One region of the Alteromonas sp. Mac1 genome, then DNA from elsewhere that is predicted to be linked to it. Evidence: predicted binding sites of a transcription regulator. Region 1 holds the regulator's gene; each other region holds the start of a gene.
The links. Region 1 encodes sigma-54, which starts transcription at its own class of promoters, with help from an activator protein. Its sites were predicted from a motif close to GTTGGCACGNNNNTNGNNT; they were not measured.
Positions count from the first base shown of each region.

Region 2: AV939_RS11600 (DUF1328 domain-containing protein) is a predicted target of sigma-54. The motif match lies at 1,897-1,915, and genes of this name have one in related genera.
Region 3: AV939_RS10200 (flagellar basal body rod protein FlgF) is a predicted target of sigma-54. The motif match lies at 4,448-4,466, and genes of this name have one in related genera.

Region 1 covers NZ_CP013932.1:988,066-996,408, reverse strand. Annotated here, with positions in the region: gene AV939_RS04175 (KpsF/GutQ family sugar-phosphate isomerase) at 1-912, shown strand, start outside; gene kdsC (3-deoxy-manno-octulosonate-8-phosphatase KdsC) at 912-1,478, shown strand; gene lptC (LPS export ABC transporter periplasmic protein LptC) at 1,475-2,053, shown strand; gene lptA (lipopolysaccharide transport periplasmic protein LptA) at 2,022-2,573, shown strand; gene lptB (LPS export ABC transporter ATP-binding protein) at 2,576-3,301, shown strand; gene AV939_RS04150 (RNA polymerase factor sigma-54) at 3,377-4,861, shown strand; gene hpf (ribosome hibernation promoting factor) at 4,891-5,178, shown strand; gene ptsN (PTS IIA-like nitrogen regulatory protein PtsN) at 5,187-5,633, shown strand; gene rapZ (RNase adapter RapZ) at 5,668-6,513, shown strand; gene AV939_RS04130 (HPr family phosphocarrier protein) at 6,513-6,785, shown strand; gene mgtE (magnesium transporter) at 6,944-8,302, shown strand; gene AV939_RS04120 (cache domain-containing protein) at 8,340-8,343, opposite strand, start outside.
Region 2 covers NZ_CP013932.1:2,715,081-2,723,423, forward strand. Annotated here, with positions in the region: gene AV939_RS11580 (hypothetical protein) at 1-63, shown strand, start outside; gene AV939_RS11585 (hypothetical protein) at 113-370, shown strand; gene AV939_RS11590 (CC0125/CC1285 family lipoprotein) at 401-952, shown strand; gene yfbR (5'-deoxynucleotidase) at 1,047-1,700, opposite strand; gene AV939_RS11600 (DUF1328 domain-containing protein) at 1,957-2,133, shown strand; gene AV939_RS11605 (hypothetical protein) at 2,198-2,392, shown strand; gene AV939_RS11610 (hypothetical protein) at 2,443-2,658, opposite strand; gene AV939_RS11615 (DUF349 domain-containing protein) at 2,660-5,641, opposite strand; gene AV939_RS11620 (YeaC family protein) at 5,631-5,924, opposite strand; gene AV939_RS11625 (zinc ribbon domain-containing protein) at 5,921-6,250, opposite strand; gene AV939_RS11630 (alanine/glycine:cation symporter family protein) at 6,448-8,106, opposite strand; gene AV939_RS11635 (M14 family metallopeptidase) at 8,207-8,343, opposite strand, start outside.
Region 3 covers NZ_CP013932.1:2,385,926-2,394,268, forward strand. Annotated here, with positions in the region: gene flgK (flagellar hook-associated protein FlgK) at 1-37, opposite strand, end outside; gene flgJ (flagellar assembly peptidoglycan hydrolase FlgJ) at 55-1,005, opposite strand; gene AV939_RS10185 (flagellar basal body P-ring protein FlgI) at 1,005-2,117, opposite strand; gene flgH (flagellar basal body L-ring protein FlgH) at 2,138-2,818, opposite strand; gene flgG (flagellar basal-body rod protein FlgG) at 2,830-3,618, opposite strand; gene AV939_RS10200 (flagellar basal body rod protein FlgF) at 3,667-4,410, opposite strand; gene flgE (flagellar hook protein FlgE) at 4,538-5,914, opposite strand; gene flgD (flagellar hook assembly protein FlgD) at 5,929-6,618, opposite strand; gene flgC (flagellar basal body rod protein FlgC) at 6,650-7,072, opposite strand; gene flgB (flagellar basal body rod protein FlgB) at 7,075-7,506, opposite strand; gene AV939_RS10225 (CheR family methyltransferase) at 7,685-8,343, opposite strand, start outside.

The DNA of each region.
Region 1 (8,343 bases):
ATATCAGCGCTTGCATCTCGTATGAACGATGACTTTGTTACTGCATGCACTTTGCTACAAAACTGCGTAGGCAAGGTTGTGGTATGCGGCATGGGTAAATCAGGGCATATCGGGCACAAGATTGCAGCAACACTTGCCAGTACCGGAACCCCGTCGTTTTTCATGCATCCAGGCGAAGCTAACCATGGCGACTTAGGCATGTTAAGCAAAGGTGATGTGCTACTCGCTATTTCTAATTCTGGTGAAACCGCAGAGCTCGTTAACCTATTACCCATCGTAAAGCGCTTAAACGTGCCGGTTATTGCAATGACTAATAGCGTAACCAGTTCGTTAGGCCAGCACGCAGACGTGGTATTAAATATCAGCGTAGAAAAAGAAGCGTGCTCTTTAGGCTTAGCACCTACCTCTAGCACTACCGCGACGCTGGTAATGGGTGATGCCCTTGCCGTCGCGCTACTTGATCGCAAAGGTTTTACCTCTGACGATTTTGCGCTTTCCCACCCTGGTGGCAGCTTAGGCAGAAAACTATTGCTTAAAGTAAGCGATATTATGCTGACGGGTAGCGAATTACCCTTGGTAGACGAAAACGCCCTGGTTGCAGACGCGCTATTGGAAATTTCCAATAAGGGTTTGGGTATGACAGGGGTTATCGATAATCAAGGTATATTGATTGGAATTTTCACCGACGGTGACTTACGCCGTATTTTAGATGCCCGCATAGACTTGCATACCGCAACGGTTACACAAGTGATGACCAAGGGCGGTAAAACAACCATGCCAGAGCAACTCGCCGTGGAAGCGCTAAACTTAATGGAAACCCATAAGATAAGCGCGCTTATGGTAACGGATGAAACCCGCAAGCCTGTGGGCGCGTTCAACATGCACATGCTACTCAAAGCGGGAGTTTTATAATGAGCGACACCCAAACAACCGTAAATACACTTTATACCGCTATGCCTGAAGCTTTGTATTCCTCGTTAAAGCATGTTCGATTATTAGTGTGTGATGTAGATGGTGTGTTTTCGGATGGCCGTATTTACCTCGGTAATGCTGGCGAAGAGTTAAAAGCATTTCATACTAGGGATGGCTACGGCGTTAAAGCGCTCGTGAATTCTGGAGTAGCGGTAGCGGTCATTACGGGCAGGCGCTCTGCCATTGTCGAAAATAGAATGAAAGCGCTGAATGTTGCACACATCGTGCAAGGTGAAGAAAATAAGTCTGACGCACTGGCCGAACTTATGACTCGCTTATCACTTAAGCCCGAGCATGTGGCGGTGGTAGGTGACGATATGCCAGATACCGGCATGTACCCTCACGCTAACATAAAAATTGCGGTAAAAGACGCCCACCCTGCGGTTGCCCAACAAGCGAACTGGATCACCGCATTGCCAGGTGGCTTCGGTGCGGTACGTGAAATATGTGACACTCTACTTCAAGCAAACGACAAACTGCACGGCATTCAAGGTGCTAGCGTATGAAGGTATTAGGGTTTGACCGATTAGGCTTGAGTATTTCGGTGTTATTTATATTGGCATCCGCCATGTATATTCCGATTTGGATGGAAGAAGATCCTACCCAGCAGACTAATCAGGGGTTAGATGCATTAAAGCCCGCGTACAAAGCCAAAAACTTAACGACCACCTTGTATAATCAAGAAGGCCAGCTAAATCACAAAGTATTTGCGGCGTCGATGGAACATTACGACCAATTGGGCTTTGTTTTATTCCAAAAGCCCAGATATACATTGTATACCGACGATGCACAGTCTCCGTGGGAAGTGACCGCGACAGAAGGTACTTTGTATAATAACGAATTGATACAGCTAGAAAATAATGTCGTTATTGAAAACCAAAGTGTCGATGACTTTGTAAGAACAATACGCACAGCGTTTATAGAGATAAACCTGTACACTAAGCAAATGACATCTGATCAGCCCGTGGAAATACGTGGCTTACAATATGTGATTAACAGCAATGGGTTTAACGCCAATTTGCGTACCCAGGAATACGAGTTAATAGACCATGTACAAACCATTTATTCGCCTAGCCACTAAAGCATTAGCGACCAGCCTAGCTGTTAGCCTATTCGCTACTGTGGCTATAGCGGCTGAAAGCGACTTTAACAAACCCATTAAAGTCGACTCGAAATCGCAATTTGTTGACGGCAAAAATAAAACCTCATTGTTTAAAGATGATGTACGAATTACCCAAGGTTCTTTGGTAATAAATGCCGATGAAGTTGAAGTTATTGCCAGCGAAGGTGATGGACGAGAGATATTCGTTGCTCGCGGCAAACCAGCCAGCTACTCGCAAGAACTTGAAGACGGTGCCACCGTCACAGCGAAGGCCAATGAAATTCGCTATGAAGTGGTAAACCGAACTATTTCTTTACAAGGTAGTGCTGAATTACAGCAAGACACCAGTAAAGTACAAGGCGACAAGATTACCTTTGACATGGTTACAGAACAATTGCTTGCAACAGGCGGCAAAGACGGTGAAGGTGGCAGAGTAACTACCGTATTTACGCCTGAGGCAATACGTAAAGCGTCATCGAATAACGAAGGCGATAACTAATAATGGCAACGTTGAGCGCACAGAGCCTTGCAAAGGCGTATAAAGCACGTCAGGTGGTTCGCGATGTAAGCTTATCAGTATCGACTGGGCAAATCGTTGGATTACTCGGCCCAAATGGTGCCGGTAAAACCACTACCTTCTACATGATTGTTGGCTTAGTGCCCCTTGATAAGGGCAAAATCAGCATTGATGACAGCGAATTAACCCACGAGCCCATGCATGAACGTGCACGCCGCGGAATTGGATATTTGCCGCAAGAAGCCTCGATTTTTAGAAAATTGACGGTGTTTGAGAACATCATGGCTATCTTACAAACCCGTAAAGGGTTAAGTTCAGCAGAGCAAGAACAAGAAGCCGATGCGCTACTTGATGAATTTAATATCAACCATATACGTAATAGTACGGGTATGAGTTTATCCGGTGGTGAACGTCGCCGAGTAGAAATCGCGCGAGCTTTAGCCGCTGATCCGCAATTTATTTTGCTTGATGAGCCATTTGCTGGTGTTGATCCTATATCGGTTAATGATATAAAGAAGATTATCCAACATCTTCGTGACAGAGGAATTGGAATCCTAATCACCGATCACAACGTAAGAGAAACACTGGATGTGTGTGAGAAAGCGTATATTGTGAGCCAAGGCGAACTCATCGCGCAAGGGACGGCAGAACAAGTTTTAAGTAATCAGAAAGTAAGGGATGTATACCTAGGAGAACAATTCAGGCTATAGTTACTGTAACCGAATTGTCATTTTCAGTTTTAAGTACGGGTATATTCACAACAAGAGTTTAAAAATAAGACGTAGATGAAACCATCTTTACAGCTAAAGTTCAGTCAACAACTTACCATGACACCGCAGTTGCAGCAGGCAATCAAGCTGCTGCAGTTGTCTACGCTCGACCTGCAGCAAGAGATTCAGGAAGCACTAGACTCAAACCCACTTTTAGAAGTTGAAGAAGGCGGCGATGACCACCCTGTTGAGAAAAACAACATGGATGGAGATGACCCTTCTGTAGAAGCAGCTCCTACTGCATCTAGCGATTCTTTAGAAGCAGGAGACGCGCTTGAAAAGAACGACCTTCCCGACGAATTGCCAATTGATAGCACATGGGACGAGTATTACTCGGCCTCATCTGCACCCGCTCCAGGTCCCTCTAATAATGATGACGACCAACTGTTTCAGGGTGAAACTACCGACAATATTCAAGACCATTTGCTTTGGCAGATGCGTTTAACCCCGTTTTCAGATACCGACCGCGCAATTGCTACCGCCATTATCGACTCAATTGATGAATCTGGTTACCTCAACGTACCCATTGAACAGATTTTAGAGTCAGTGAATTCCGACGATGTTGAAGAATTGGTTGAAATGGACGAAGTTGAATGCGTACTAAAACGTATTCAAATGTTCGACCCTATCGGTTCAGGTTCACGTACTCCGCAAGAGTGTTTGCTTGTGCAGCTTCGCCAGTTCTCAGACGACACGCCATGGCTTACTGAAGCAAGACAGCTTATCAACGAGTATTCAGACCTACTTAGCAGCAAAGACTACCGTACGTTAATGCGCAAGAGCCGTTTGAAAGAAGATCAACTTCGCGAAGCCATGCGCTTATTGCAAACGTTGAATCCTCGTCCAGGTAGTGCATTAATTACCAAAGAGCCGGAATACGTTATTCCTGATGTTTCGGTAAACAAAAAGAATGGCCGTTGGGTGGTGGAACTTAACCCCGATAGCCTGCCTAAATTAAGCGTAAATCAGCAATATGCTGCCATGAGCAGACGCTCTAAAAACAGCAGCGATTCGCAATTTATTCGCTCACACATGCAAGAAGCCAAATGGTTTATAAAAAGCCTTGAGTCAAGAAATGACACCTTGATGAAAGTAGCGAACTGTATTGTGCAGCAACAAATGGGCTTTTTCGAGCACGGCCCAGAAATGATGAAACCAATGGTGCTAAATGATGTCGCAGAAATGGTAGATATGCATGAATCCACCATTTCACGTGTCACCACGCAAAAGTATATGCATACCCCACGTGGCATTTTCGAATTGAAGTATTTCTTCTCTAGTCACGTGGCAACGGAATCTGGTGGTGAGTGTTCATCTACCGCTATTCGCGCGTTAATTAAAAAGCTTGTGGCAGCGGAAACGCCCAGCAAGCCATTAAGCGATAGCAAGATTGCTCAATTGTTGGCCGAACAAGGCATTAAAGTTGCCCGGCGAACAATAGCAAAATACCGGGAATCATTATCGATTCCGCCGTCAAACCAACGCAAAAGCCTTATCTAAAGGCCTTGATAATTTAAGGAAGACGAAATATGCAAATCAACCTTACCGGTCATCATGTCGAAATTACTGACTCTTTGCGTAGCTATGTCGATACTAAGTTCAGCAAACTAGAGCGTCACTTTGACCACATATCTAATGTGCATGTCATCCTGAACGTCGAAAAACTCAATCAAAAAGCCGAAGCCACCATGCACCTTAGCGGCGCAGAAGTGTTTGCTTCATCTCATAATACAGACATGTATGCGGCGATAGATAGCATGATCGACAAGCTCGACAGGCAAGTTATCAAGCATAAGGAAAAGCTGAAAAAGCACTAAATATTAGTATGGAAATTCAAGCCATAGTAAGTTTGGACCGCACCGAGTGTGCGGTTCAATGTAATAGTAAAAAACGTATTTTAGAGATTATTAGCGACATTGCCGCTAAAAATAATCCCGACATCGATCAGGCCACAGTGTTAGCTAGCCTACTTGCCCGTGAACGAATGGGAAGTACGGGTATTGGCAATGGCATTGCATTGCCTCACGGTCGATTACCGGGTTTAGAACACGTTATCGCCATTATTGTAACCAGTAACCCTGCCATCGATTTTGATGCGCTTGACGATCAACCCGTAGATATATTCTTTGCCTTGTTAGTGCCTGAAGAGAAAACAGAAGGTCACTTACAAACACTTGCTACCGTTGCCGGTAAACTAAGTGATAAAGAAACGGTGAAAGCCATTAGGCGGGCCTCCACCAGTGACGACATTATTACGGCTTTAAGCCAATAAAGCACAGCACCATATTTTAAAGGGAGAAATGCAGGTGAAACTGATTATTATCAGTGGTCGATCCGGTTCAGGAAAATCAGTTGCGCTACGTGCCCTTGAAGACTTAGGCTACTATTGCGTAGATAATATTCCGGTTAACCTTCTCCCTACCCTTACCCATACTGTGGTTGATGAATATGACCAAGTCGCGGTAAGTATTGATGTAAGAAACCTGCCAAAAAATCCAGCCGACTTGGTAGAGATTTTAGATTACCTACCCTCGTCTTGGTCTATGACCATTGTGTATATCGACGCCAGCGACGATGTGCTGGTGAAGCGTTTCAGTGAAACACGCCGACTTCACCCGTTAGCCAAGCTCAACAAATCCTTATCTGAGTCGATAAAAGCCGAATCAGATTTACTTGCGCCTATTGTTGAGCGCGCCGATTTGTATATTGATACAGATAAGCTCACCATTCATCAACTCGCAGAACTTATTCGCGAGCGAATTCTAGGTAAGAAAAGCTCTCGTTTGGTATTGGTGTTTGAATCGTTTGGCTTCAAGCACGGCATACCTAAAGATGCCGACTATGTATTTGACGCCCGCTTTCTACCCAACCCCCATTGGGAACCAGATTTAAAGCACTTAACTGGCTTAGACGCTCCTGTAGAAGTGTTTTTGGGCTCTCAGCCTGTTGTGACAAAATTTATTTGGCAAATTCAGAACTTAATAACCACATGGCTGCCACATTTGGAACGCAATAACCGTAGTTATGTCACCATTGCGATTGGGTGTACTGGCGGTCAGCACCGCTCAGTATTTATTGCGCAATCGTTAGCGAAAACCTTTGGCGAAATGCACCCAGATGTTCAAATTCGCCACCGCGAGTTAAACCAGTAATGACTATTGAAAAAACACTTACTATCGTCAATAAGTTGGGCTTACATGCCCGCGCCGCCACCCAGTTGGTTCAATTAGCCAATCAATTTGACGCTAAAATCGTGCTGGTTAAAGGCGATAAGAAAGCCGATGCGAACAGTGTGTTGGGCTTAATGATGCTAGAAAGCCACCAAGGTGAACAGGTGAACGTAGTGGTTGAAGGGAATGATGCTGAAGCAGCACTAAACGCCATTGAAACCTTAATTGAAGGCCGTTTTAACGAAGACGAATAATACTACACTTGCCTGTGTTACGACTTTCTGAATAAAGCCGCTTATAATTTCATCATATAACCCGTAATTGTCTGTCCCCGCTGCGCTTTTGTCATGACAGCGTCATGGCAAGTGCGATATCCTATCGTTATAAAGAATTCCATTTTTAGGCAAAAGCAGTGGCAGAAGCGCTGGTCTCAAAATACGTACAAAGCCAACTCAGGGCACTTAATGGCGCGTTAATTAACGGCCAATTTGTTTCTGTACGTAAGCTTCTGCTGGAATTACCCCCTTCTGATGTTGCACATATTCTCGAATCTAGCCCAAGCCGCACCCGTGACGAACTATGGGAGCTTATTGATGGTGACTTCCACGGTGATATTCTAGAAGAACTTTCTGACGACGTACGTAACGGTATCATCACCAAGATGCTGCCTGCCAACGTAGTAGACGCGTTAGAAGAAATGGATACCGATGACTTAGCGGTTACCCTTAGCAGCCTTCCAGAACCAGTGCTGCAAGATATTCTTGATTCAATGGATGCACAAGACAGACTCAGAGCTGAACAAGCGCTGTCATACGGTGAAGAGACTGCTGGGTTCATCATGAATACCGACACCATCACTCTTCGCCCTGACGTGACCATTGATGTTGTACTTCGTTATATTCGCCTTAAAGGCGAATTACCTGAAAACACCGATACCTTTTATGTAGTGAATCGAACTGATAATTTAGTCGGTATCGTTCCGGTTACGCGATTACTTACCGCAGAAACCGAAGCCAAGGTATCGGATGTAATGGATGAAGAGTCTGAAGCCATTCCTGTTCATATGCCAGATGATGAAGTTGCCAGCTTGTTCGAACGTTATAATTGGCTATCAGCCCCGGTGGTTGATGAAAAACACCGTCTAGTCGGCCGAATTACTATTGATGACGTGGTTGATATTATTCGTGAAGACGCTGAGCATTCCATGATGAGTATGGCGGGTTTAGACGATGACGAAGATACCTTTGCCCCCGTACTTCAAAGTACCAAGCGACGCTCAGTATGGCTGGCTGTAAACCTGGTTACCGCGCTAATGGCAGCCATGGTAAGTGATTTATTTGAAGCCACATTAAGCCAACTAGCTGTACTAGCCATACTCAATACCATAGTGCCTAGTATGGGCGGCGTAGCAGGTAACCAAACACTTACCCTCGTTATTCGTGGTATGGCACTTGGGCACGTTAATGCCAACAACTCCCGCTGGTTAATCAGCAAAGAGATATCTATTGGTTTCTTAAACGGTGCGATTTGGGCAATCTTAATTGCTTCGGTAATAGCGCTTTGGAAACAAGACTACATGCTAGGCATCATTATCGCCTTTGCCATGTTGGTTAATATGATAGCCGCAGCAATGGCAGGCGCTACCTTGCCACTCATCATGAAACGTTTGAAAATAGACCCTGCGCTAGCCGGAAGCGTAATACTCACTACCATTACTGATGTAGTGGGTATATTTGCATTCTTAGGTACTGCGACCCTGTTTTTAATGTAACGCCGCGACAATCGCTTACAGGTTGCTTTAAGGTTATTTAG
Region 2 (8,343 bases), 1.7 Mb from region 1:
AGTGCATTCCGTTTTATTAATATAAAGCGGCTTAGCACGTTAATGCAGTCTTTAACTAAATAGCAGCAAACGGAATTGCCGTCCGTGAGTCTAAAACTAAGGAGCACTTATCATGAATATTTTTCTGAAAAAGAACTTGGAGGACATTAGGCAGTGCCAACATAATTACCTAGCTCAAAAACACCACGCTGAAGAATCGTTTGAAGAGGCGAAGCGAGACTGTCGACTGCTAATGGGCAAACCTGAAGTATTATTAGGTATTGTTGCTGCAGGGGCTTACAAGGGCATAAAAACTGACGCCCCCAAGAGCAAAAGAAATCAAGCTATTATGACTTTCGTGCGCACCACCGCACTTTCGTTCCTAAAATAATAGTCACTACAATTAATACTAGGAATTACCATGCGCCTACCAACAAAAATGAAAATAGCGGCTTTAGCATGCAGTTTATTTGTTACCGCTTGCACCACCACCCCTATCGCCTCACCAACACCTTATAAATCAGCGGTCACTAAAGAAGGATACGGGTACTCTAGCGTTCAATTAACCGACAATGAATATCGAGTATTATTTAAAGCCACAGATCGCACACCTGCGGATGTTATTCAGCAATTCGCGTTGCGAAGAGCCGCTGAACTTGCAAAAAAACATAATTATGAATGGTTGGCTATCGTCAAAACTGATGTTGATAAAAAGCCCGTCATGGCCAGAGCAGTAACCCACAATACAGATGAACCCCAACCGTTTGCCACCAATCAGCAATGCACTATGTCAGGATGTACCGAGGTGGCACAGCCCGTGCCAGGTCAGGGGCAAAACACGGTGACGCAGACACAGATTAACGACGTTTACTTTTCTATTCTGGTAAGAATGAGCAATACCCAAGGTAGTTTAGGGAAAAACGTGATGTCTGTTGAAGAAATTCTTGCTAACCAGGCTGATAACGCTAAATAGGCATGGTTCGAACAGAAATACGTAAGTTTTGATAACACGACCGCCAAATGGCGGTCGTTTTGTTTTAAGCCCTCGAAGCTATATATGATTTCGTTTAATTTTGCTCTGAATCTAAATGTAATGTATTGGCTCGTTCTACCCAATCAAGATCTTTAGTTTGTTCGTCCAAGGTACCCTTGGCATCTTCTAAGAATACTTTGCAAAAGTACTCTACTGACTGAAATCTTTCTCGGTACTGCTTCAATTGCACTTCCATTTCGTCCATGGCATTTGAAAACTCTGAATTGGATTTCGACAACTCATAATCACATTTAAGATACGCACATAGCACATCAGCGGCTTTAGCAAGTCGAACGTGAATATCATCTTTATCTTGTTCTATTAAAGGCTGGTAGCGCTTCTGTAGCGGCTCAGGCAAGGTTTGAATCAGCATAGCCTCAAACCTACGCTCTAACTTTTTAATAGCCGCAGTAGTTTCAGGATCGTGGTATTTAACCGGGCTTGGAATATCACTCATACCCGCAATTTCACTACCTTCATGAAATATAGCCATAGCAGCAACTCGGTCAGGGTCAACATCTTCGTTAAACACATCCGCAGCTATTGCGCCTAACATATGCGCTACCATAGAGGCTTCGTAGATATGTGTGGACAACATCTCTTCTTGAAACTGTGCCATCAAGGGCCATCGTTTCACATTTCTTGCCCGTTGCATTAAACCTATAAATGCGGAGTGAGTTTTTGCCATTTCGCGCCCTTTAGAATAACGAGAGTTAAAAAGTGATAGTAGCATCTGCAAATCGTGAATGCTTCTTTGCTTCCTACCTGCCTCGGCCATGTAAAAAGTGCAAATGCTCTGTAAACCTTGTTTACCCTACGAAGAATCCATTAGCCAAAAGTAGCACAAAATAAGATTAAAACCATTTAAATCATAAGCTTACCATTTAGGCACGGAGTTCGCATTAGTATCTATGTCAGTAACGGAGCAAAAAGAGGATTTAGCTATGTTAGGTTGGGCAATTACTTTTTTCATTATCGCCATTATTGCAGCAGTTTTTGGTTTTGGCGGCATCGCAGGTGCAGCAACAGGTATCGCACAATTTTTATTCTTTGTGTTCATCGCCTTACTAGTCATTTCACTAGTCGCGAATGCCTTACGCGGTCGGTCACCACGAGCATAAATTTATTACGCTTTTAGATACTTTCAATATCTTTAAGATACTTTTAGGAAACAGGAGAACGGACATGATCTCACAGAAATCATTATTGAAACTTTTAGCAGCTGGTACATTCGCACTAACACTTGCCGCATGCGGTGACGGTGAAGCAGAAAACGCTGGTGAAGAGCTAGACGAAATTGTAACAGACGCAGGCAACGCAGTAGAAGATGCTTGTGAAGATGTTAAAGAAGGCGCAAACGCCGAAGATAAAGACTGTTAATTCACGCTTTATCACGAGAAAAGCTGATGGACTTTGTCCATCAGCTTTTTTTATACTTCTTCCCCGCCAAGCTCTCGCGCTAAATCGTCTAACTCTGACAACGTTCTATCAAACTCAGCTACCGCATAACGGTAAGATACCAACACGTGACGATCACTGCGTCCAAACTTCACGACAAGTGAATCAACATCCATGTGTTTGACCGTGTTGATAAAACGATATGCCGTCATTTCACTGGCAAAACCAAACTCAACTTGGCTTTTCATTTTAAGCAACCACCTCTGGGTTGTTATCCAATACATTCACTACTCGTTCAAGTAAATGCGTCTCTTGGTCATCGACTTTGCCATGCGCAATCCAATCTTCCAACAACTGCGCAGGAGATAGGCTCTCACCTTTCTCTAGTTTCGCTGTCATCATGGTTAGCTGTACATTGGTTCGCATACTGCTATCGCTTTGGGGGCTTGGTATATCAGTAGCCGCTTCCAAAGCAACGGTTAGCCAATGACGACTTTGTTGAACAGGTGTAGGTTTAGACAACGCAGACTTCCAACGCTTTCCTAGTAGGTCAGCGTCATCATCACTGATGCTAGTAAAATCGCCTGCCCTCAAACTTTCGCTTAACACTGAAATAACCGATTGAGCACGCTGCTGTACTTTACGTACGTGGCGCTGCTGAGCACGTGTTTGCTGTTGCTTTTGAATAACGGTTATTTTCTTATCAAGTTTTGCACGCATTGCACCAGGCAAATCTTTCGCTCGCGTTTCAATATCCTGAATTGAACTAGCAATCGTTGATTCATCAGATTCCGAGTCAATGGCATTTAACTGAGTAAAAAGGGTATTTAAGGTTTCATCAAATGCAGATGACTGTGCCTTACGCTGCTCTTTTAAGCGTCCAAACAATGCATCATTCGCTAGGCGAAACTCACGCCATAATCGGCTTTCATCACGCTTACCGGCATGGCCTATGGATTTCCAATTGTGTTGCAACTGCTGCGCTGTTTCAGTGGCACTAGCAATATCCTCTTGTGCTGACAGCGCTGATGCTTGAGCAACGAGTTCCTGCTTTGCTTTTTTATTCATCCCATGCCACTGGTTCACTTTCGTTTGCAGCGGGCTAATGGTTTTATTCCAACGTTGCTTTAACGACTCGTAATCACGCTTTTCAACTTGCCCACACTCATGCCATTGTTTAACGGTTCTATCGAACACTTTTGCCAGCACAGCTTCGTCTTGTGACAAATCGATGGCGGCAACTTGATCAATCAATGCCTGACGAGCTTTAAGCGCTTTCTCACGCTCTGCATCCAATGCTGCGTAATGTTCGCGACAAGGTTGAAACGCAAGTTCTAATGCAGCGTCGAAAGCACTTTGTTGTGTGTCATCGTCGCTACCAGCGCCTAACGAAAGCCACTGCTGGCGTAAATAACGAATTGCTTCACCGCGCTCTTTAATATCTTCAACAGGGCTAGCCGCTAATGCTTGAGCTTCTTCTACCAGTGCAGGTTTTCTAGGCGCCGCGATATAATCTTGCCAGCCTTCAAGGTGAGCAATATCTTCAGCGGTTTTCTCAAAACGCTTAGCCAATTGTTTTTTCACATTCTCAGGCATAGATTCGAAGCTTGCAGATAGCTTTTCAAACTTGGTAATAGCCGCGCGGTACTTACCTTGGGCAATCAAGTTATCAACCACACTGATTTGTTTTCTGCACTGACGAAGCGCGTGGTCTACTTCTGCTTTTTTAGCTTGTTTTTTCTGACTGAAAACGCGCGAAGCTGCATGCCAGCGCTTATTAAGGGCGCTTGGTACTGAAATGAGTTCATTGCGTAAATTATGATACTTTTCACTTAACGCTTTAAATTCAGCCTCAATCGATTCTGGCGTTTTCTGGCTAACGTTCTTGTCTTCAAAATCTTGATCTTGAATGGCTTTGTTTTGAATAGCTTGGTCTTCAACAGAGGCACTTTCAGTTGCATCAGTGCTTGCAGCTTTTGACACATCAGTAGTTTGTTCTTTTTCACCTTTTTCTTTAGCGTCTTGGGCACTTTTTGCTGGTTCAATAGGCGTACCTGCCGCCAGCTGCTTAGATTCTTCTGCAAGGGATTCCACTTGAGACAAACAAATCAAAAGTTTTTGGCCGTACTGCTGTTGCATCGAAAAAGCTTCTAAACTGTTGTTTAATGCCGCAATGCCAGCTCGAACTTCATCAAGCAGTTTGGCGCTGCCACCTAATGAAGCCATGTGATCAGCACTTACTTCTAACGCGCGTACCGATTCATTAACCACCGCTACATCAGCAAGAGTCGCCTCGCATAAACGCTCACCATAAAGCCAATTAACTTGCGTGGTAGCATGCGATAAATGCTGCTTACAGAGAGCTTCTATATCAGCTTTTTCTTTTGCCGCTTTTTGCGCTTCCCACTCAGGTCGAATACGCGATAAGTGGCGTATTACTTTTTCGTTAATACGCGAGAACTTAGCGTCTATTGCCGTCTTATCTTCTGCACTTAATATCGATGCATCTAACATTAAGTCGTTATATTCACCTAACAATTTAACTTGGCGCTTATCAATATCTTCAACATCTGATTTATCTACCAACGCTTGGTACTTAGACAAACATAAAGTAACACGTCGCATTAACTCAATAGGCTTTTCAGCTTGCGCTTTTAATAGCTGAAGTTTTGCAACGATAGCACCGTGAATAGCATTATCTCGGCATTTCTTTTCCAGCTTTTGTAGCACACTACTATCTTCAATTGTGGCTAAAATAGCCTGTTGCAGTGCGTTATCTGCATGTTGAAGAAAAATGGTTTGAGTAAAAGCAGGCTTATCGACTTTGTGAAGCAATGTCATTACTAAGCTTTTGTCTGCCAACAAACTTGCGTCATTAACCAACACGGTCTGAATTAATTCACCATTGGCACTTTCGCGCAAGAATGAAGCTTTTTCATTCGCGTTTATATTGACATCACCCTGCCCCATCAATGCGGCTTCAACGGTGCGTTCAGCAATTTTTTTCACTTTCGCATGTTGCGCGCTTTGTGACATTTTAAGCCACAATACAAAAGTATTTAATTTGCTTAAGGCTGCAAGGCTGACATCAGCATTGGCATCGTTAAATGCCAATTCATGTAAAATTGTTTTGTCTGTAGGCTTTTCCGGTGACAGGTTTTGAATGGCTTCCAGTCTTTTTTCGGGATTCTGACTGGTGTGAGAAGGAGCAAAGAACCGACTAAATATCATCCTGTTTAAACCGCGCTATAGTGTTGTTATCATCTTCTTGCTTGGAAAGTGCACGTTTAAAATCTGATTTACTTTTATGCACTATTTCGCCGCTTTCATTTACCGTCATATGTTCCGACGATTTCTCAATTTTTGCTTGATACAGCATAACTGCTTGCATGCAGCTGGCTTTCTGGTCTTCACTTAACGGCGTACCATCAAGCCATTTACCGGTTTCCACCGATTGACGCAGACGTTCGTACACCTCTGGCGTCATACTATTTAGTAATACTTCTATATTCATGAACGGAATCGTTTAATAAGTACAATTCTTACGCGGTTGACAAGATACCACACGAAGCCTGCAATACTGGCTACAATAGCGAGATTATGTTGCAAGTCGCCGGGTCTTGTTCCGCCCCAATACATAAAACCGAATCCCGCCACAAATATGATCATGGCAATAAGCGATTGATTTTGAATGCTCTGTAACTTTTTGAATTTTTGTAGATTTTTCTTACGTTCAATATCTTCTGAGGAAGCATCGCCTATTTTGAAATCACAATGCGGGCATATTTTTGCTTTGTCAGACGTTTTTTTATTGCACGATGGGCAGTCAACGAGTGCCATAATTTGCTCCTGTAGGAATGATGCGAAAATAACCAGGTAGCATTGGTTTTAGAGGTGAGTATTTTACGTATTGAAATGCGTATTGCAAAGCCTATTCAAAGGCAGATGAGCATTAATATAATTTAATTGAATTTGTGGTGTGAAAGCCAAACTTAAAAGGCTACCACGTTGGCTTACACACCCATTCACACTAACGATTATTTTTTATGTCTAGACCAATAATCATTAACGGTTTCTTTCATTTCTTTACTGAGCAGCACAATACCAAATAGGTTAGGTAAAGTCATTACCACAATGGCCACTGCCGACAGTGCCCATACTAATGTGGTATCAGAAAAGGCAGCCCACACAAAGCCAGCTACGTAAATAACACGATATGGCATTACCGAGCGGGGGCCGAGCAAGTAGGTCATCGCCCTGTCACCGTAATACGACCACGCAATAGCAGTTGAGAACGCAAACAGCATAAGCCCGATGGACACTATGTATTGGCCGAAGTTACCGAAATATCCGCGTGTAAAGGCAATGGTCGTTAGCGCAGCTGAGTGCACCAATGATTTACCGCTTACTTCTAGGTTGTCTCGTACTGGTTTACCCTCTTCGATTTTTAGCGTACCGGTAAACAAGTCTTCGCTACCAATGTTGTATTTAACATCTTCAGCAACTGAGCGTGAATTTAACAAGGTAAAACCATCGCTAACCGCAGTACCGTTTACTACAGTGATGCTACCTGTGTACGCTTTTATCTCGTTACCTTTTACATCGTTCAGGTAACCGTAAAGTTTATCGACATCGGCCTGATCGCTGTCATCATATTGGCCTTGAACGAAGAACATGTCTGAACGGTCAAATACGTTTTCATGCTTTTCTTTCCATACACCAGAAGACAAGATAACCAAACCAGTCACCGTACAGATAATGATGGTATCGATGAAAGGTTCAAGTAGCGACACCATACCTTCAGACGCTGGCTCTTTGGTTTTCGCCGCAGCATGAGCAATAGGTGCAGAACCTTGACCCGCTTCGTTCGAGAACAAACCACGGTTTACACCACGATTAAATGCATACGCAAGTGACGCCCCTAAGAAGCCCCCTGCAGCCGCAGACCCTGTAAATGCATCTTTAACTACCGCAGTGAAAGAAGGAATAATATTTTCAACGTTCGCGAAAATTACCGCTAACGCACCAATAAGGTAAATAACCGCCATTACCGGCACGACTCGCGCAGTAAAGGCAGCAATGCGTTGAATACCACCAAGGATAACAAGCGCAAGTAAAATACCTAGCACGCTACCTACTGCCCAAGGCTCGAAACCAAACGTGGCTTCAATACTTTGCGCAATACCGTTACTTTGCGGCAAGTTACCTGTTCCGAATGAACTCACTACAGTGGCAATGGCGAAAGCTACCGCTAACCATTTCATGTTTAAGCGTCTGTCCATGTAGTACATGGGACCACCCGCCATGGTGCCATCTTCGGTTTTCACACGGTATTTGTGAGAAAGGGTTACCTCAACGAATTTCGTTGTCATACCTAAAAAGGCGGTAACCCACATCCAGAACAACGCTGCTGGACCACCCAAGAATATAGCAAACGCTACACCACTGATATTCCCGGTACCAACCGTACCTGATAACGCGGTAGTAAGTGCGCGGAAGTGTGTGGTATCACCTGGATCGCTCTCTTTGTCGAACTTGCCAGTTACTACTTGCCATGCGTGTTTGAAAAAACGAATTTGAGGGAATTTAAGGTAGATAGTGAAGAATAAACCTACACCTAGCAATACGTAAGGAAACCACCCTGCGCCGCCTAAAAAACCATCCAGTATGACGAGAAAACTATATAACCCTTCCAAGGTATCACCCCTTTATTATCTTGTTGTTATGATTTCTATTATTGTATTTATTAATAAAGCCCCGTTGAAAAGGGGCTTTTTTGTGATGCTAATTTAACGTTTAAGCATTTAACTTCTTTACTACGGCATTTACGGCAATAAGTAAATCCTCGCCAAGCTGTCTGCTGCGCTGAACAGACCAGCCGTAAATTTCATCTGGTACATCTGCGTTGTCTTTAAACGGCATTTCAACGGTGT
Region 3 (8,343 bases), 1.4 Mb from region 1:
CACTGGTGGCTAGGGAAAATAAATCAACTGCGCTCATATATTAAACCCCTCTTCTTACGGCATTAAGCCGTTAAGCCTATCACTGTTGTAAACGGCCATGATTTTACTGGCGTAATTAGGATCCGTAGCATATCCAGCGCTTTGTAGCTCACGGGTATAGCTGTGTGCATCTGAGGCTTGTTCTACAGCTTGCTGATAACGAGGCTGAGTGACGATAAAGCGCCCATAGTCATCAACGGCTTCTTCTAATGAAGCATAAGAACGAAATGCTGCTTTTTGCTTTTGTGGAATGCCGCTATTGAATTCAAGTGTATCGACAACCGCTTGGTCGCCTTCCCACTGCGCATTCGCTTTAATCCCAAAAAGATTATGCGAACTTTCACCATCGGCGTTGTGAATAACAAACTTACCCCAGCCCGTTTCAACCGCAGCCTGTGCAATAATGGCTTTAGCATCCATACCGTACTTTTCAGCCACTTGCTCAGCATAGGGGCGTATAGTTTCAACAAAGTCTTCAGGGCTATCAAACATGCTGTCTTTGGTGGCCGATTGCACACCTTTAGATTCAGAAGCCAGCACAGTTTCCTGGGCTTGCTCTGTGGCAATAACACGGTCACGGTTCAGCGAGCTCAAATTACCATCACTGCGAATTACGCTGGCAGGTAAATAACTGTCTTCAGATTGCCCCATTTGTTTCACGATAATATCAGCTAACCCCAAACCGCCGCCTGACGTTAAATCAGTTGCAAGTTGTTGGTCGTGCATATCGCGATAGAACTTAACTTGTTGAGAATTAAATGGGCTATTTTCATCGGCAAGCGCGTCTTGCGCTTTACGCATTGACTTCAGCATCATTTGCACAAATATGGCTTCAAATTGCTCTGCCGCTTCTTGCAATACACTTTCATCACCCGAAGCAATGGCCTCGCGCATTTTATTGATACTGCCAAGATCGTGAACATTGCGTGCCATATCGAGCTGATTTTTTGAGCTGAATGCTTCCATTAGATGATCACCAATTCACCGTGTAGTGCACCGGCTTGTCTTAATGCCTCTAAGATAGCCATTAAGTCGCCTGGTGCTGCACCGACTTCGTTGACAGCTCGCACTAGCTGATCGAGAGTCACCCCAGGTTCAAAAGAAAACATGCGACTATCTGATAAATCCACATCTACAATCGACTGTGTCGTTACCACCGTTTCACCATCTGCAAACGCATTAGGTTGGGTAACTTGTTGGTTTTCTGAAATTGTCACCGTTAATCCACCATGGGTAATAGCGGCTGGCAGTAAACGCACGTCTCGACCAATCACAATCGTACCGGTACGACTATTGATGACAACCCGCGCAGGCGCATCAGCCGGCGTGAATTCAAAATTTTCTAGTGTGGCCAAAAAGCCCACTCGCTGACCAACATCTCGTGGCGCTGATACACGTACTGACGCGGCATCAATGGGCGTTGCTATGGAATACCCTTTTTCTGGCTGTGCGCCTAATCGCTCATTAATCACATCAGCTAATGCCTTTGCTGTTGAAAAATCAGGGTAATGCAAGTTCAGTGTTAGTGAATCGCCATTGGCAAAACCGCTTGGTACGGTTTGCTCAACCATGGCACCATTTGGAATACGACCAACAGTAGGCGTATTCACCACAATTCGCGAACCATCGCCACCTTGAGCACCAAAGCCACTCACTACCAAGCTACCTTGCGCTACTGCATACACTTTGCCATCTACCCCGCGAAGAAACGTTTGTAGAAGCGTGCCGCCTTGCAAACTACTCGCTTCACCTACTGACGACACGGTAATATCAATGGTTTGCCCTGGCTTAGTAAAAGCCGGCAATTCTGCGTGAACAGCCACGGCTGCCACGTTCTTAATTTTCGGTTTGGTGTTGGAGTCTAAGCTAATACCGAAGTTACTTAACATGGTACGGAAGCTTTGCTCGGTGAAAGGACTTTGCTCGCCGGTGCCAGGTAAACCTACCACTAGACCATAACCTACTAATTGGTTACTTCTCACCCCTTGGATACTTGCCAAGTCTTTGATGCGTTGTGCATTAGCATTGTTAGACAACACCAATGTTAATGCGATAAGTACCACTGAAAACAAACGCATAATGATTCTCCTAGCCCCGCTTAAAGCGGCCACCATGATGATGTGAAAAACTTCGTTAGCCAGCCTTTCTCTTGCGCACTGGCAAATGAGCCCGTTCCGCTGTATTGAATTCTGGCGTTGGCGATTTTGGTCGATAGCACTTCATTTTCGGGGCTAATGTCAGATAAGCGAATAATGCCCGTTAAACGAATATATTCGTCGCCATGATTTAAGGTAAGCCACTTTTCGCCGCGAATAACCAAATTGTCATTGGGCAGCACTTCCACTACGGTGACCGAGATATTTCCCGATAAACTATTACTTTGATTTGTTGCGGCATCACCTGCGAAGTCGTTTGAAGAACTAACGCCAAGCTGAACAGATTGGCCGCCAATATTTAACGCTTGCCCGCCTAATCCAGTGATTGTATCTAAATCAACCGTGGTGTCTTTTGATGTAGATGTACCCGCTGATTTACTCGCGTTGGTATTTTCACTTAACGTTATGGTAATAATGTCGCCAACCCGTCTAGCCGTCATATCTGAATATAAGCTATTAGCCATATAAGAGCGGAACAGCGAACCATCTTCTACAATCTTCTCGCGAGGATAATCAGGAACCACTGGAGCAAACGACGGGTCGTTTGCTTGAACCGGTGGCTGGTTAGTGCTTGCACAACCTGCCAAAATTGCCACTGAAAGAAAGAGTCCGATAATTCGCATAACATTACTCACTAAAGTTGCTGAATGACTTGTCCAAGCATCTGATCCACCGATGAAATCACTTTCGAGTTCATCTCGTACAAACGTTGACTTTCAATCAAATTAACCAGCTCTTCGGTCACATTCACGTTAGAGGTTTCCAACGTACCCTGTGCAATAGTGCCTATACCTTGAAGGCCTGGTACACCCTGAATAGGCGCCCCGCTTGATGCGGTTTCAACGTAAAGGTTCTGCCCAATAGGCTGGAGGCCAGTTGGGTTAATAAAGTCTGAAAGGTTCATTTGCCCAAGCACTTGCGGCTCTGCTTGACCACGAATCGACACGCTAATTTCACCGTCTTGTGAAATGGTAATTTGCTGCGCATCCTCTGGAATAGCCACTTCAGGTTGTAATAAAAAGCCAGCGCCAGAAGTCACTATTTGACCTTGGTCGTTCATTGAAAACTGACCATTTCTTGAATAGGCAATGGTGCCGTCAGGCTGTAATATTTCAAAGTAACCGCGCCCTTGAATAGACATATCCAATGCGTTATCTGTGGTTAATAAGTTACCTTGGGTATGCGCTTTTTGTGTTGATACCACCTTTGAACCAGAACCTAACATAAGGCCAGACGGTAATTCGGTATCAGCTGATGAACGGCCACCAGGTTGGTTTATATTTTGATAAAGCAAGTCTTCAAAAATTGCTCTGTCTTTTTTAAAGCCTACCGTTGATGCGTTAGCCAGGTTGTTCGATACCACGGCGACATCTGTTTGTGCGGCATCAAGACCTGTTTTACTTATCCACAATGCTGGGTGCATGGCGACCTCCTAACCTTTTAAGTTCGTATAACGAAATTGTTAACTAATCTATAGAATACGTAGTAACTGGTTGCCGCGAGAATCTAGCTCGTCAGCTTGCTTCATCATCTTCACTTGAAGCTCATAGTGGCGCTGCAGGCTTATCATGTTGACCATTTCATCAACGGCATTCACGTTCGAGCCTTCCAACATGCCAGACATCACTTTTACACCAGCGCTTGCTGGAGCTACCGTGCCGTCTTCCATTCGAAATAAACCATCAGTGCCTCGTTCCATATCAGCATAGTTCGGCTTAACCAATTTCAGCCTGCCAACATCTTCAATGACATTTTCGGGCGCACCTAGCTGTCTCATTGACAAGGTGCCGTCCATACCGATATCTAGATTATCCAGTGGTACAGGAAGGAAAATTGGACCGTTATCACCTAAAACTGGGCGATTGTGCACATCTGTCAAAATACCGTCGTCACCTAACTTGAAGTTACCGTCACGAGAATAGGCTTCTTGGCCATTGTCATCCTGAACGGCAAACCAACCATCGCCTTGTATAGCAACATCTAAATCACGACCTGTTTGAATCATGGGGCCCGATTCATAGTTGTTTGACGGACTTTCGGTCATTGAAAAAACGCGAGACGGCAAACCTTCGCCGTAGGCAGGCATTGACCTTGCCTGTTCTAACTGAGCTCTAAACCCAGTTGTTTGCGCGTTAGCCAAGTTATTGGCACGAAGCCCAGTACCTAGAAGGTCTTGAGATGCACCACTGGCAGCAATGTAGAGAAGTTTGTCCATGACTGACTTTTGACTCTGGTTAAACCATATACAGGTTTTGCAATCCCAGTGCCAACATGCACAAATAAGAAGTGGATACAAAAAAACCGCAACAAAGTTGCGGCTTTTTTTAGTTAAACATCACTGTTTATCGGATGTTCAGGATAGTCTGGTTAAGTGAATTATTCACTTCAAGTGCTCGAGAGTTAGCCTGGAAGTTCCGCTGTGCAATAATCATATCGATAAGCTCAGTGGTTAGGTTTACGTTAGCTTGCTCTAGCGCTGATGAGTTAATTTCACCAAATGTACCGGTAGTTGCTTCACCCGCTAATGCTTCACCAGAGAGAATACTTTCTTTCCACTCAGTGCTGCTTTGCTGGGTTAAGCCCTGCTCATTGGCAAATCTCACTAGGGCCACACGCACGATGGGCTCTGACGTACCGTTTGAGAACGTCGCTCGAACCAAACCATCTGGACCGATATCAATACCTGTTAATCGACCAACTGGCAAACCATCTTGCTCTAATGACGTAACTTCGAATGCTGATGCGTATTGCGTAGGCTCAACAGTAGTCGCATTTGAAGGGTCTAAGTTGAAATCGATACCAATTTGCTGTGTCGCATCCGCGCCGTTTGATAAAGCAGAACCAAGCGCTTCAGTCGTTAATTTATAGTCGGTAGTTTGAATGCCATCTGGTGATTCAATACCAATAAAGTCACCACCTTGAGAAAACACAAGTTTAGCTGCTGTAACACCGTTACCTGTGTTAGTACCCAACGAGTTTACCGCTGTAGTAGGGTCGGAATCAGTACCGGTAGAATTCACTAAATCAGTAAGTTGATCGTCTACCGCTGTCGCCACATACCATTCATTGTCTGCCGCCACATCTTTAACGAAGTAATACGTCATCACGTGGCTGTCGCCTAGTGAATCATAAACCGTTACCGAGGTTGCCGCGTTGTAGGTAAGTGGATCTTGTGGGTCAAATGCAGCTGGATCTAACCCTTGATCACCTGCAGGTAAGTTCATACGAATATCAACTTCTGAGGTTTGCGCTGGAGAACCTGATGAATCTGGGATTTGAACTGGCTCTGTAGTACTTAATGCAACCGATGAACTGGTAGAGTCTGAGTTAACGGGGAAACCTAAAAGTAAGTCGCCGTTACTGTTAACCACATAGTTGTCATCATCTAACTTGAATTGACCGGCACGAGTAAACGAGAAGTCTCGTGAGGTTTCATCAGGAACAGTAGCAAAGAAACCATTACCAGTAATCGCTAAATCAAGTGCAGTATTGGTAAACTGTAAGCTACCTTGTGAAAACTGCTGGGCTACGTCTTGTGTCAAAACACCGTCGCCCACCTTGGTTTTACTTCCAGCCAATAATGATGTGGCGTACACGTCGCCGAATTCAGCTCGAGACTCTTTAAAGCCAACAGTATTCACGTTTGCGATGTTATTCGCGGTTACATCTAAATCTTTTTGTGCGGCAGCTACGCCACTTAGTGCAATATTAAAAGACATGCTTCTTTCTCCTGCTAACTGCCGATTTGAATAACGTCGTCAAGACTAATGCTGACTTCGCCATCTAAATTTAAAATTACGCCCTGACCGCTGCCGGCCAAGCTAACACTTCCTACATGACGATTAATGGCAGTATTCAATTGAACGCCTTCACCGTTTAATTCGCCTGTAGCACTAATTACGTAGTCGCCCGCTGGCATATCGTTGCCTTGGGTATCCTTGCCATCCCATTCAAATTGAATGTTGCCAGCGGCTTGTGTGCCAGCATCAATGGTCTTAATCACTTCACCGTATTGATTTTCAACGGTGATCGTCATGTTTTGTACACTCTGCTCATTAACCACAACACCCGAGACCCCAGCAGCGTCGCTAGACATGTGCCCTACGTTGCCCTGCACTAACACGTTCTGGCCTATTAAGCTGGATGCTTGCAATGCCTGATTAGATGTCATCGAGGCGGCGAATGACTCGAACTTATCATTCAACTGAGAAATACCGTCAGCCATAGTGAATGATGTCATTTGCGCTACCATCTGATCATTATCTACAGGTTTAGTAGGATCCTGATTCGCTAATTGCTCAGTTAACATGGCAAAAAAGTCTTCTTGCGAAAGCTGTTGCTCTGTTCCATCGACAACCGGAACCGTCTCTTCTTGCCAGTAGAGTTCGTTGTTCAGGCCAGTAGTGTTGTTAATTGTGGTCACAGTATTTTCCTCACATTACCTATGCGGCAACTTATTGCCCTTGTCCTAGCTGCAGTACCCGACGGAATATCCGTTTGGTGGTATCAGCAACCTGAACGTTGGTTTCATAGGCTTTTGACGCCGACATCATATTTGCCATTTCTTCAACGATGTTTACGTTCGGCTTATAGATATAACCCTCTTCGTCAGCCATTGGGTTATGCGGGGCATACTCAACTTGCAATGGCGCATCGCTTTCTACAATTCCCTTAACTTCAACACCCACACCCTTACTTTGATCGCCCATGGCTCGCTGTAACTCAGCGGCAAACACAGGGTGTCTTGCACGATACGTTTCGTTATAACTACTGCTTACCGAGTTCGCGTTAGCAATGTTACTAGCAGTGGTGTTTAAACGAACATTTTCAGCTTCCATACCGGTACTGGAAATTGACATCACATTAAATAAGCTCATGATTACTGGCCTCCAGAACTAAGGGCTTTTTTCATACCTTTGACTTTACCGTTAATAAACTCAAGTGTGGCTTGATAGCGTAAACCGTTATCTAAAAAGCGGTTACGTTCTGCTTGCACTTCCACCGTATTGCCGTCTCCGGTATCCGGTTGAGTGGGTATGCGGTATTGCATTTCAAAATTTGATGCTACCGACGACATATCGCCACCTATGTGTTTATCATGTGTTCTTGCTAAGCTGCCACCACCCAATTTGTGCTGCCCTTCTTGGGCGCTCATGGCTGACTCCATCGCTTTGTTAAAGTCGATGTCTTTAGCTTTATAACCAGGGGTATTGGCGTTCGCTAGGTTTCCAGAAATGACTTCCATTCTGTCGGTGCGTATTGCTAACGCCGACTGATGAAACCCGACTAACTTGTCGAGATTAATGGCCATATTGAAAACTCCTAGTTGCGAAATTCCGAAAAAACGTCGTGAATAAAGAATGACGAATTAACTATTATAGAGTTTTACTAGCAAGGCAGATGCCAACCTGAAGATTGGCACTGTATAAAAAAGAGAAAAGAAACGGGGGAAATCTGAACTATTACATGAAATTCAGTACGTTATATGTTTATTTCTTTTGGTAGTACAAGCCAGGATTACATTTAATCATGGCATATGTATCGCTTGCCGCACTGATAGATTCAGACGCGCCAAGGAAAAGGACACCGGCAGGTTGCAGCTGTCCGGCAATTTGTTGCAGTATCTTTTGTTTTACATCTGCCGAAAAATAAATCAGCACATTGCGGCAAAAAACGATGTCAAAGCGGCCAAGTGCTGCATAGGAGGTTAATAAATTCAAACTTCTGAATGAAACCATTTTGCGCACTTCTGGCTTAACCTGCATTTGACCGCTTTCATGAGGCTGGAAAAACATAGCCCTACGTTGTGGCGATAAACCTCTCGCAAGCGAAAGTTCATCATATAGCCCTTGGCTACACTTATTTAGCATTTCAGAAGAAAGGTCAGTAGCTATAATTTCAACTCCTTGCCTAAGCAATCCTGGTCGCTGTTTTTGAAACTCTAGTATGGACATAGCAATAGAGTAAGGCTCTTGTCCAGACGAACAAGCTGCACTCCAAATTCTAAGCTTTTGATTTTTAGTTGCTAGTTGAGGAAGTAAATCGCGTTGTAGCAACTCAAATGGATAGGTATCTCTAAACCACAACGTTTCATTTGTGGTCATCGCATCGATGACGCTTTGCAAAAGGTTACGATCGTAACCCTTTA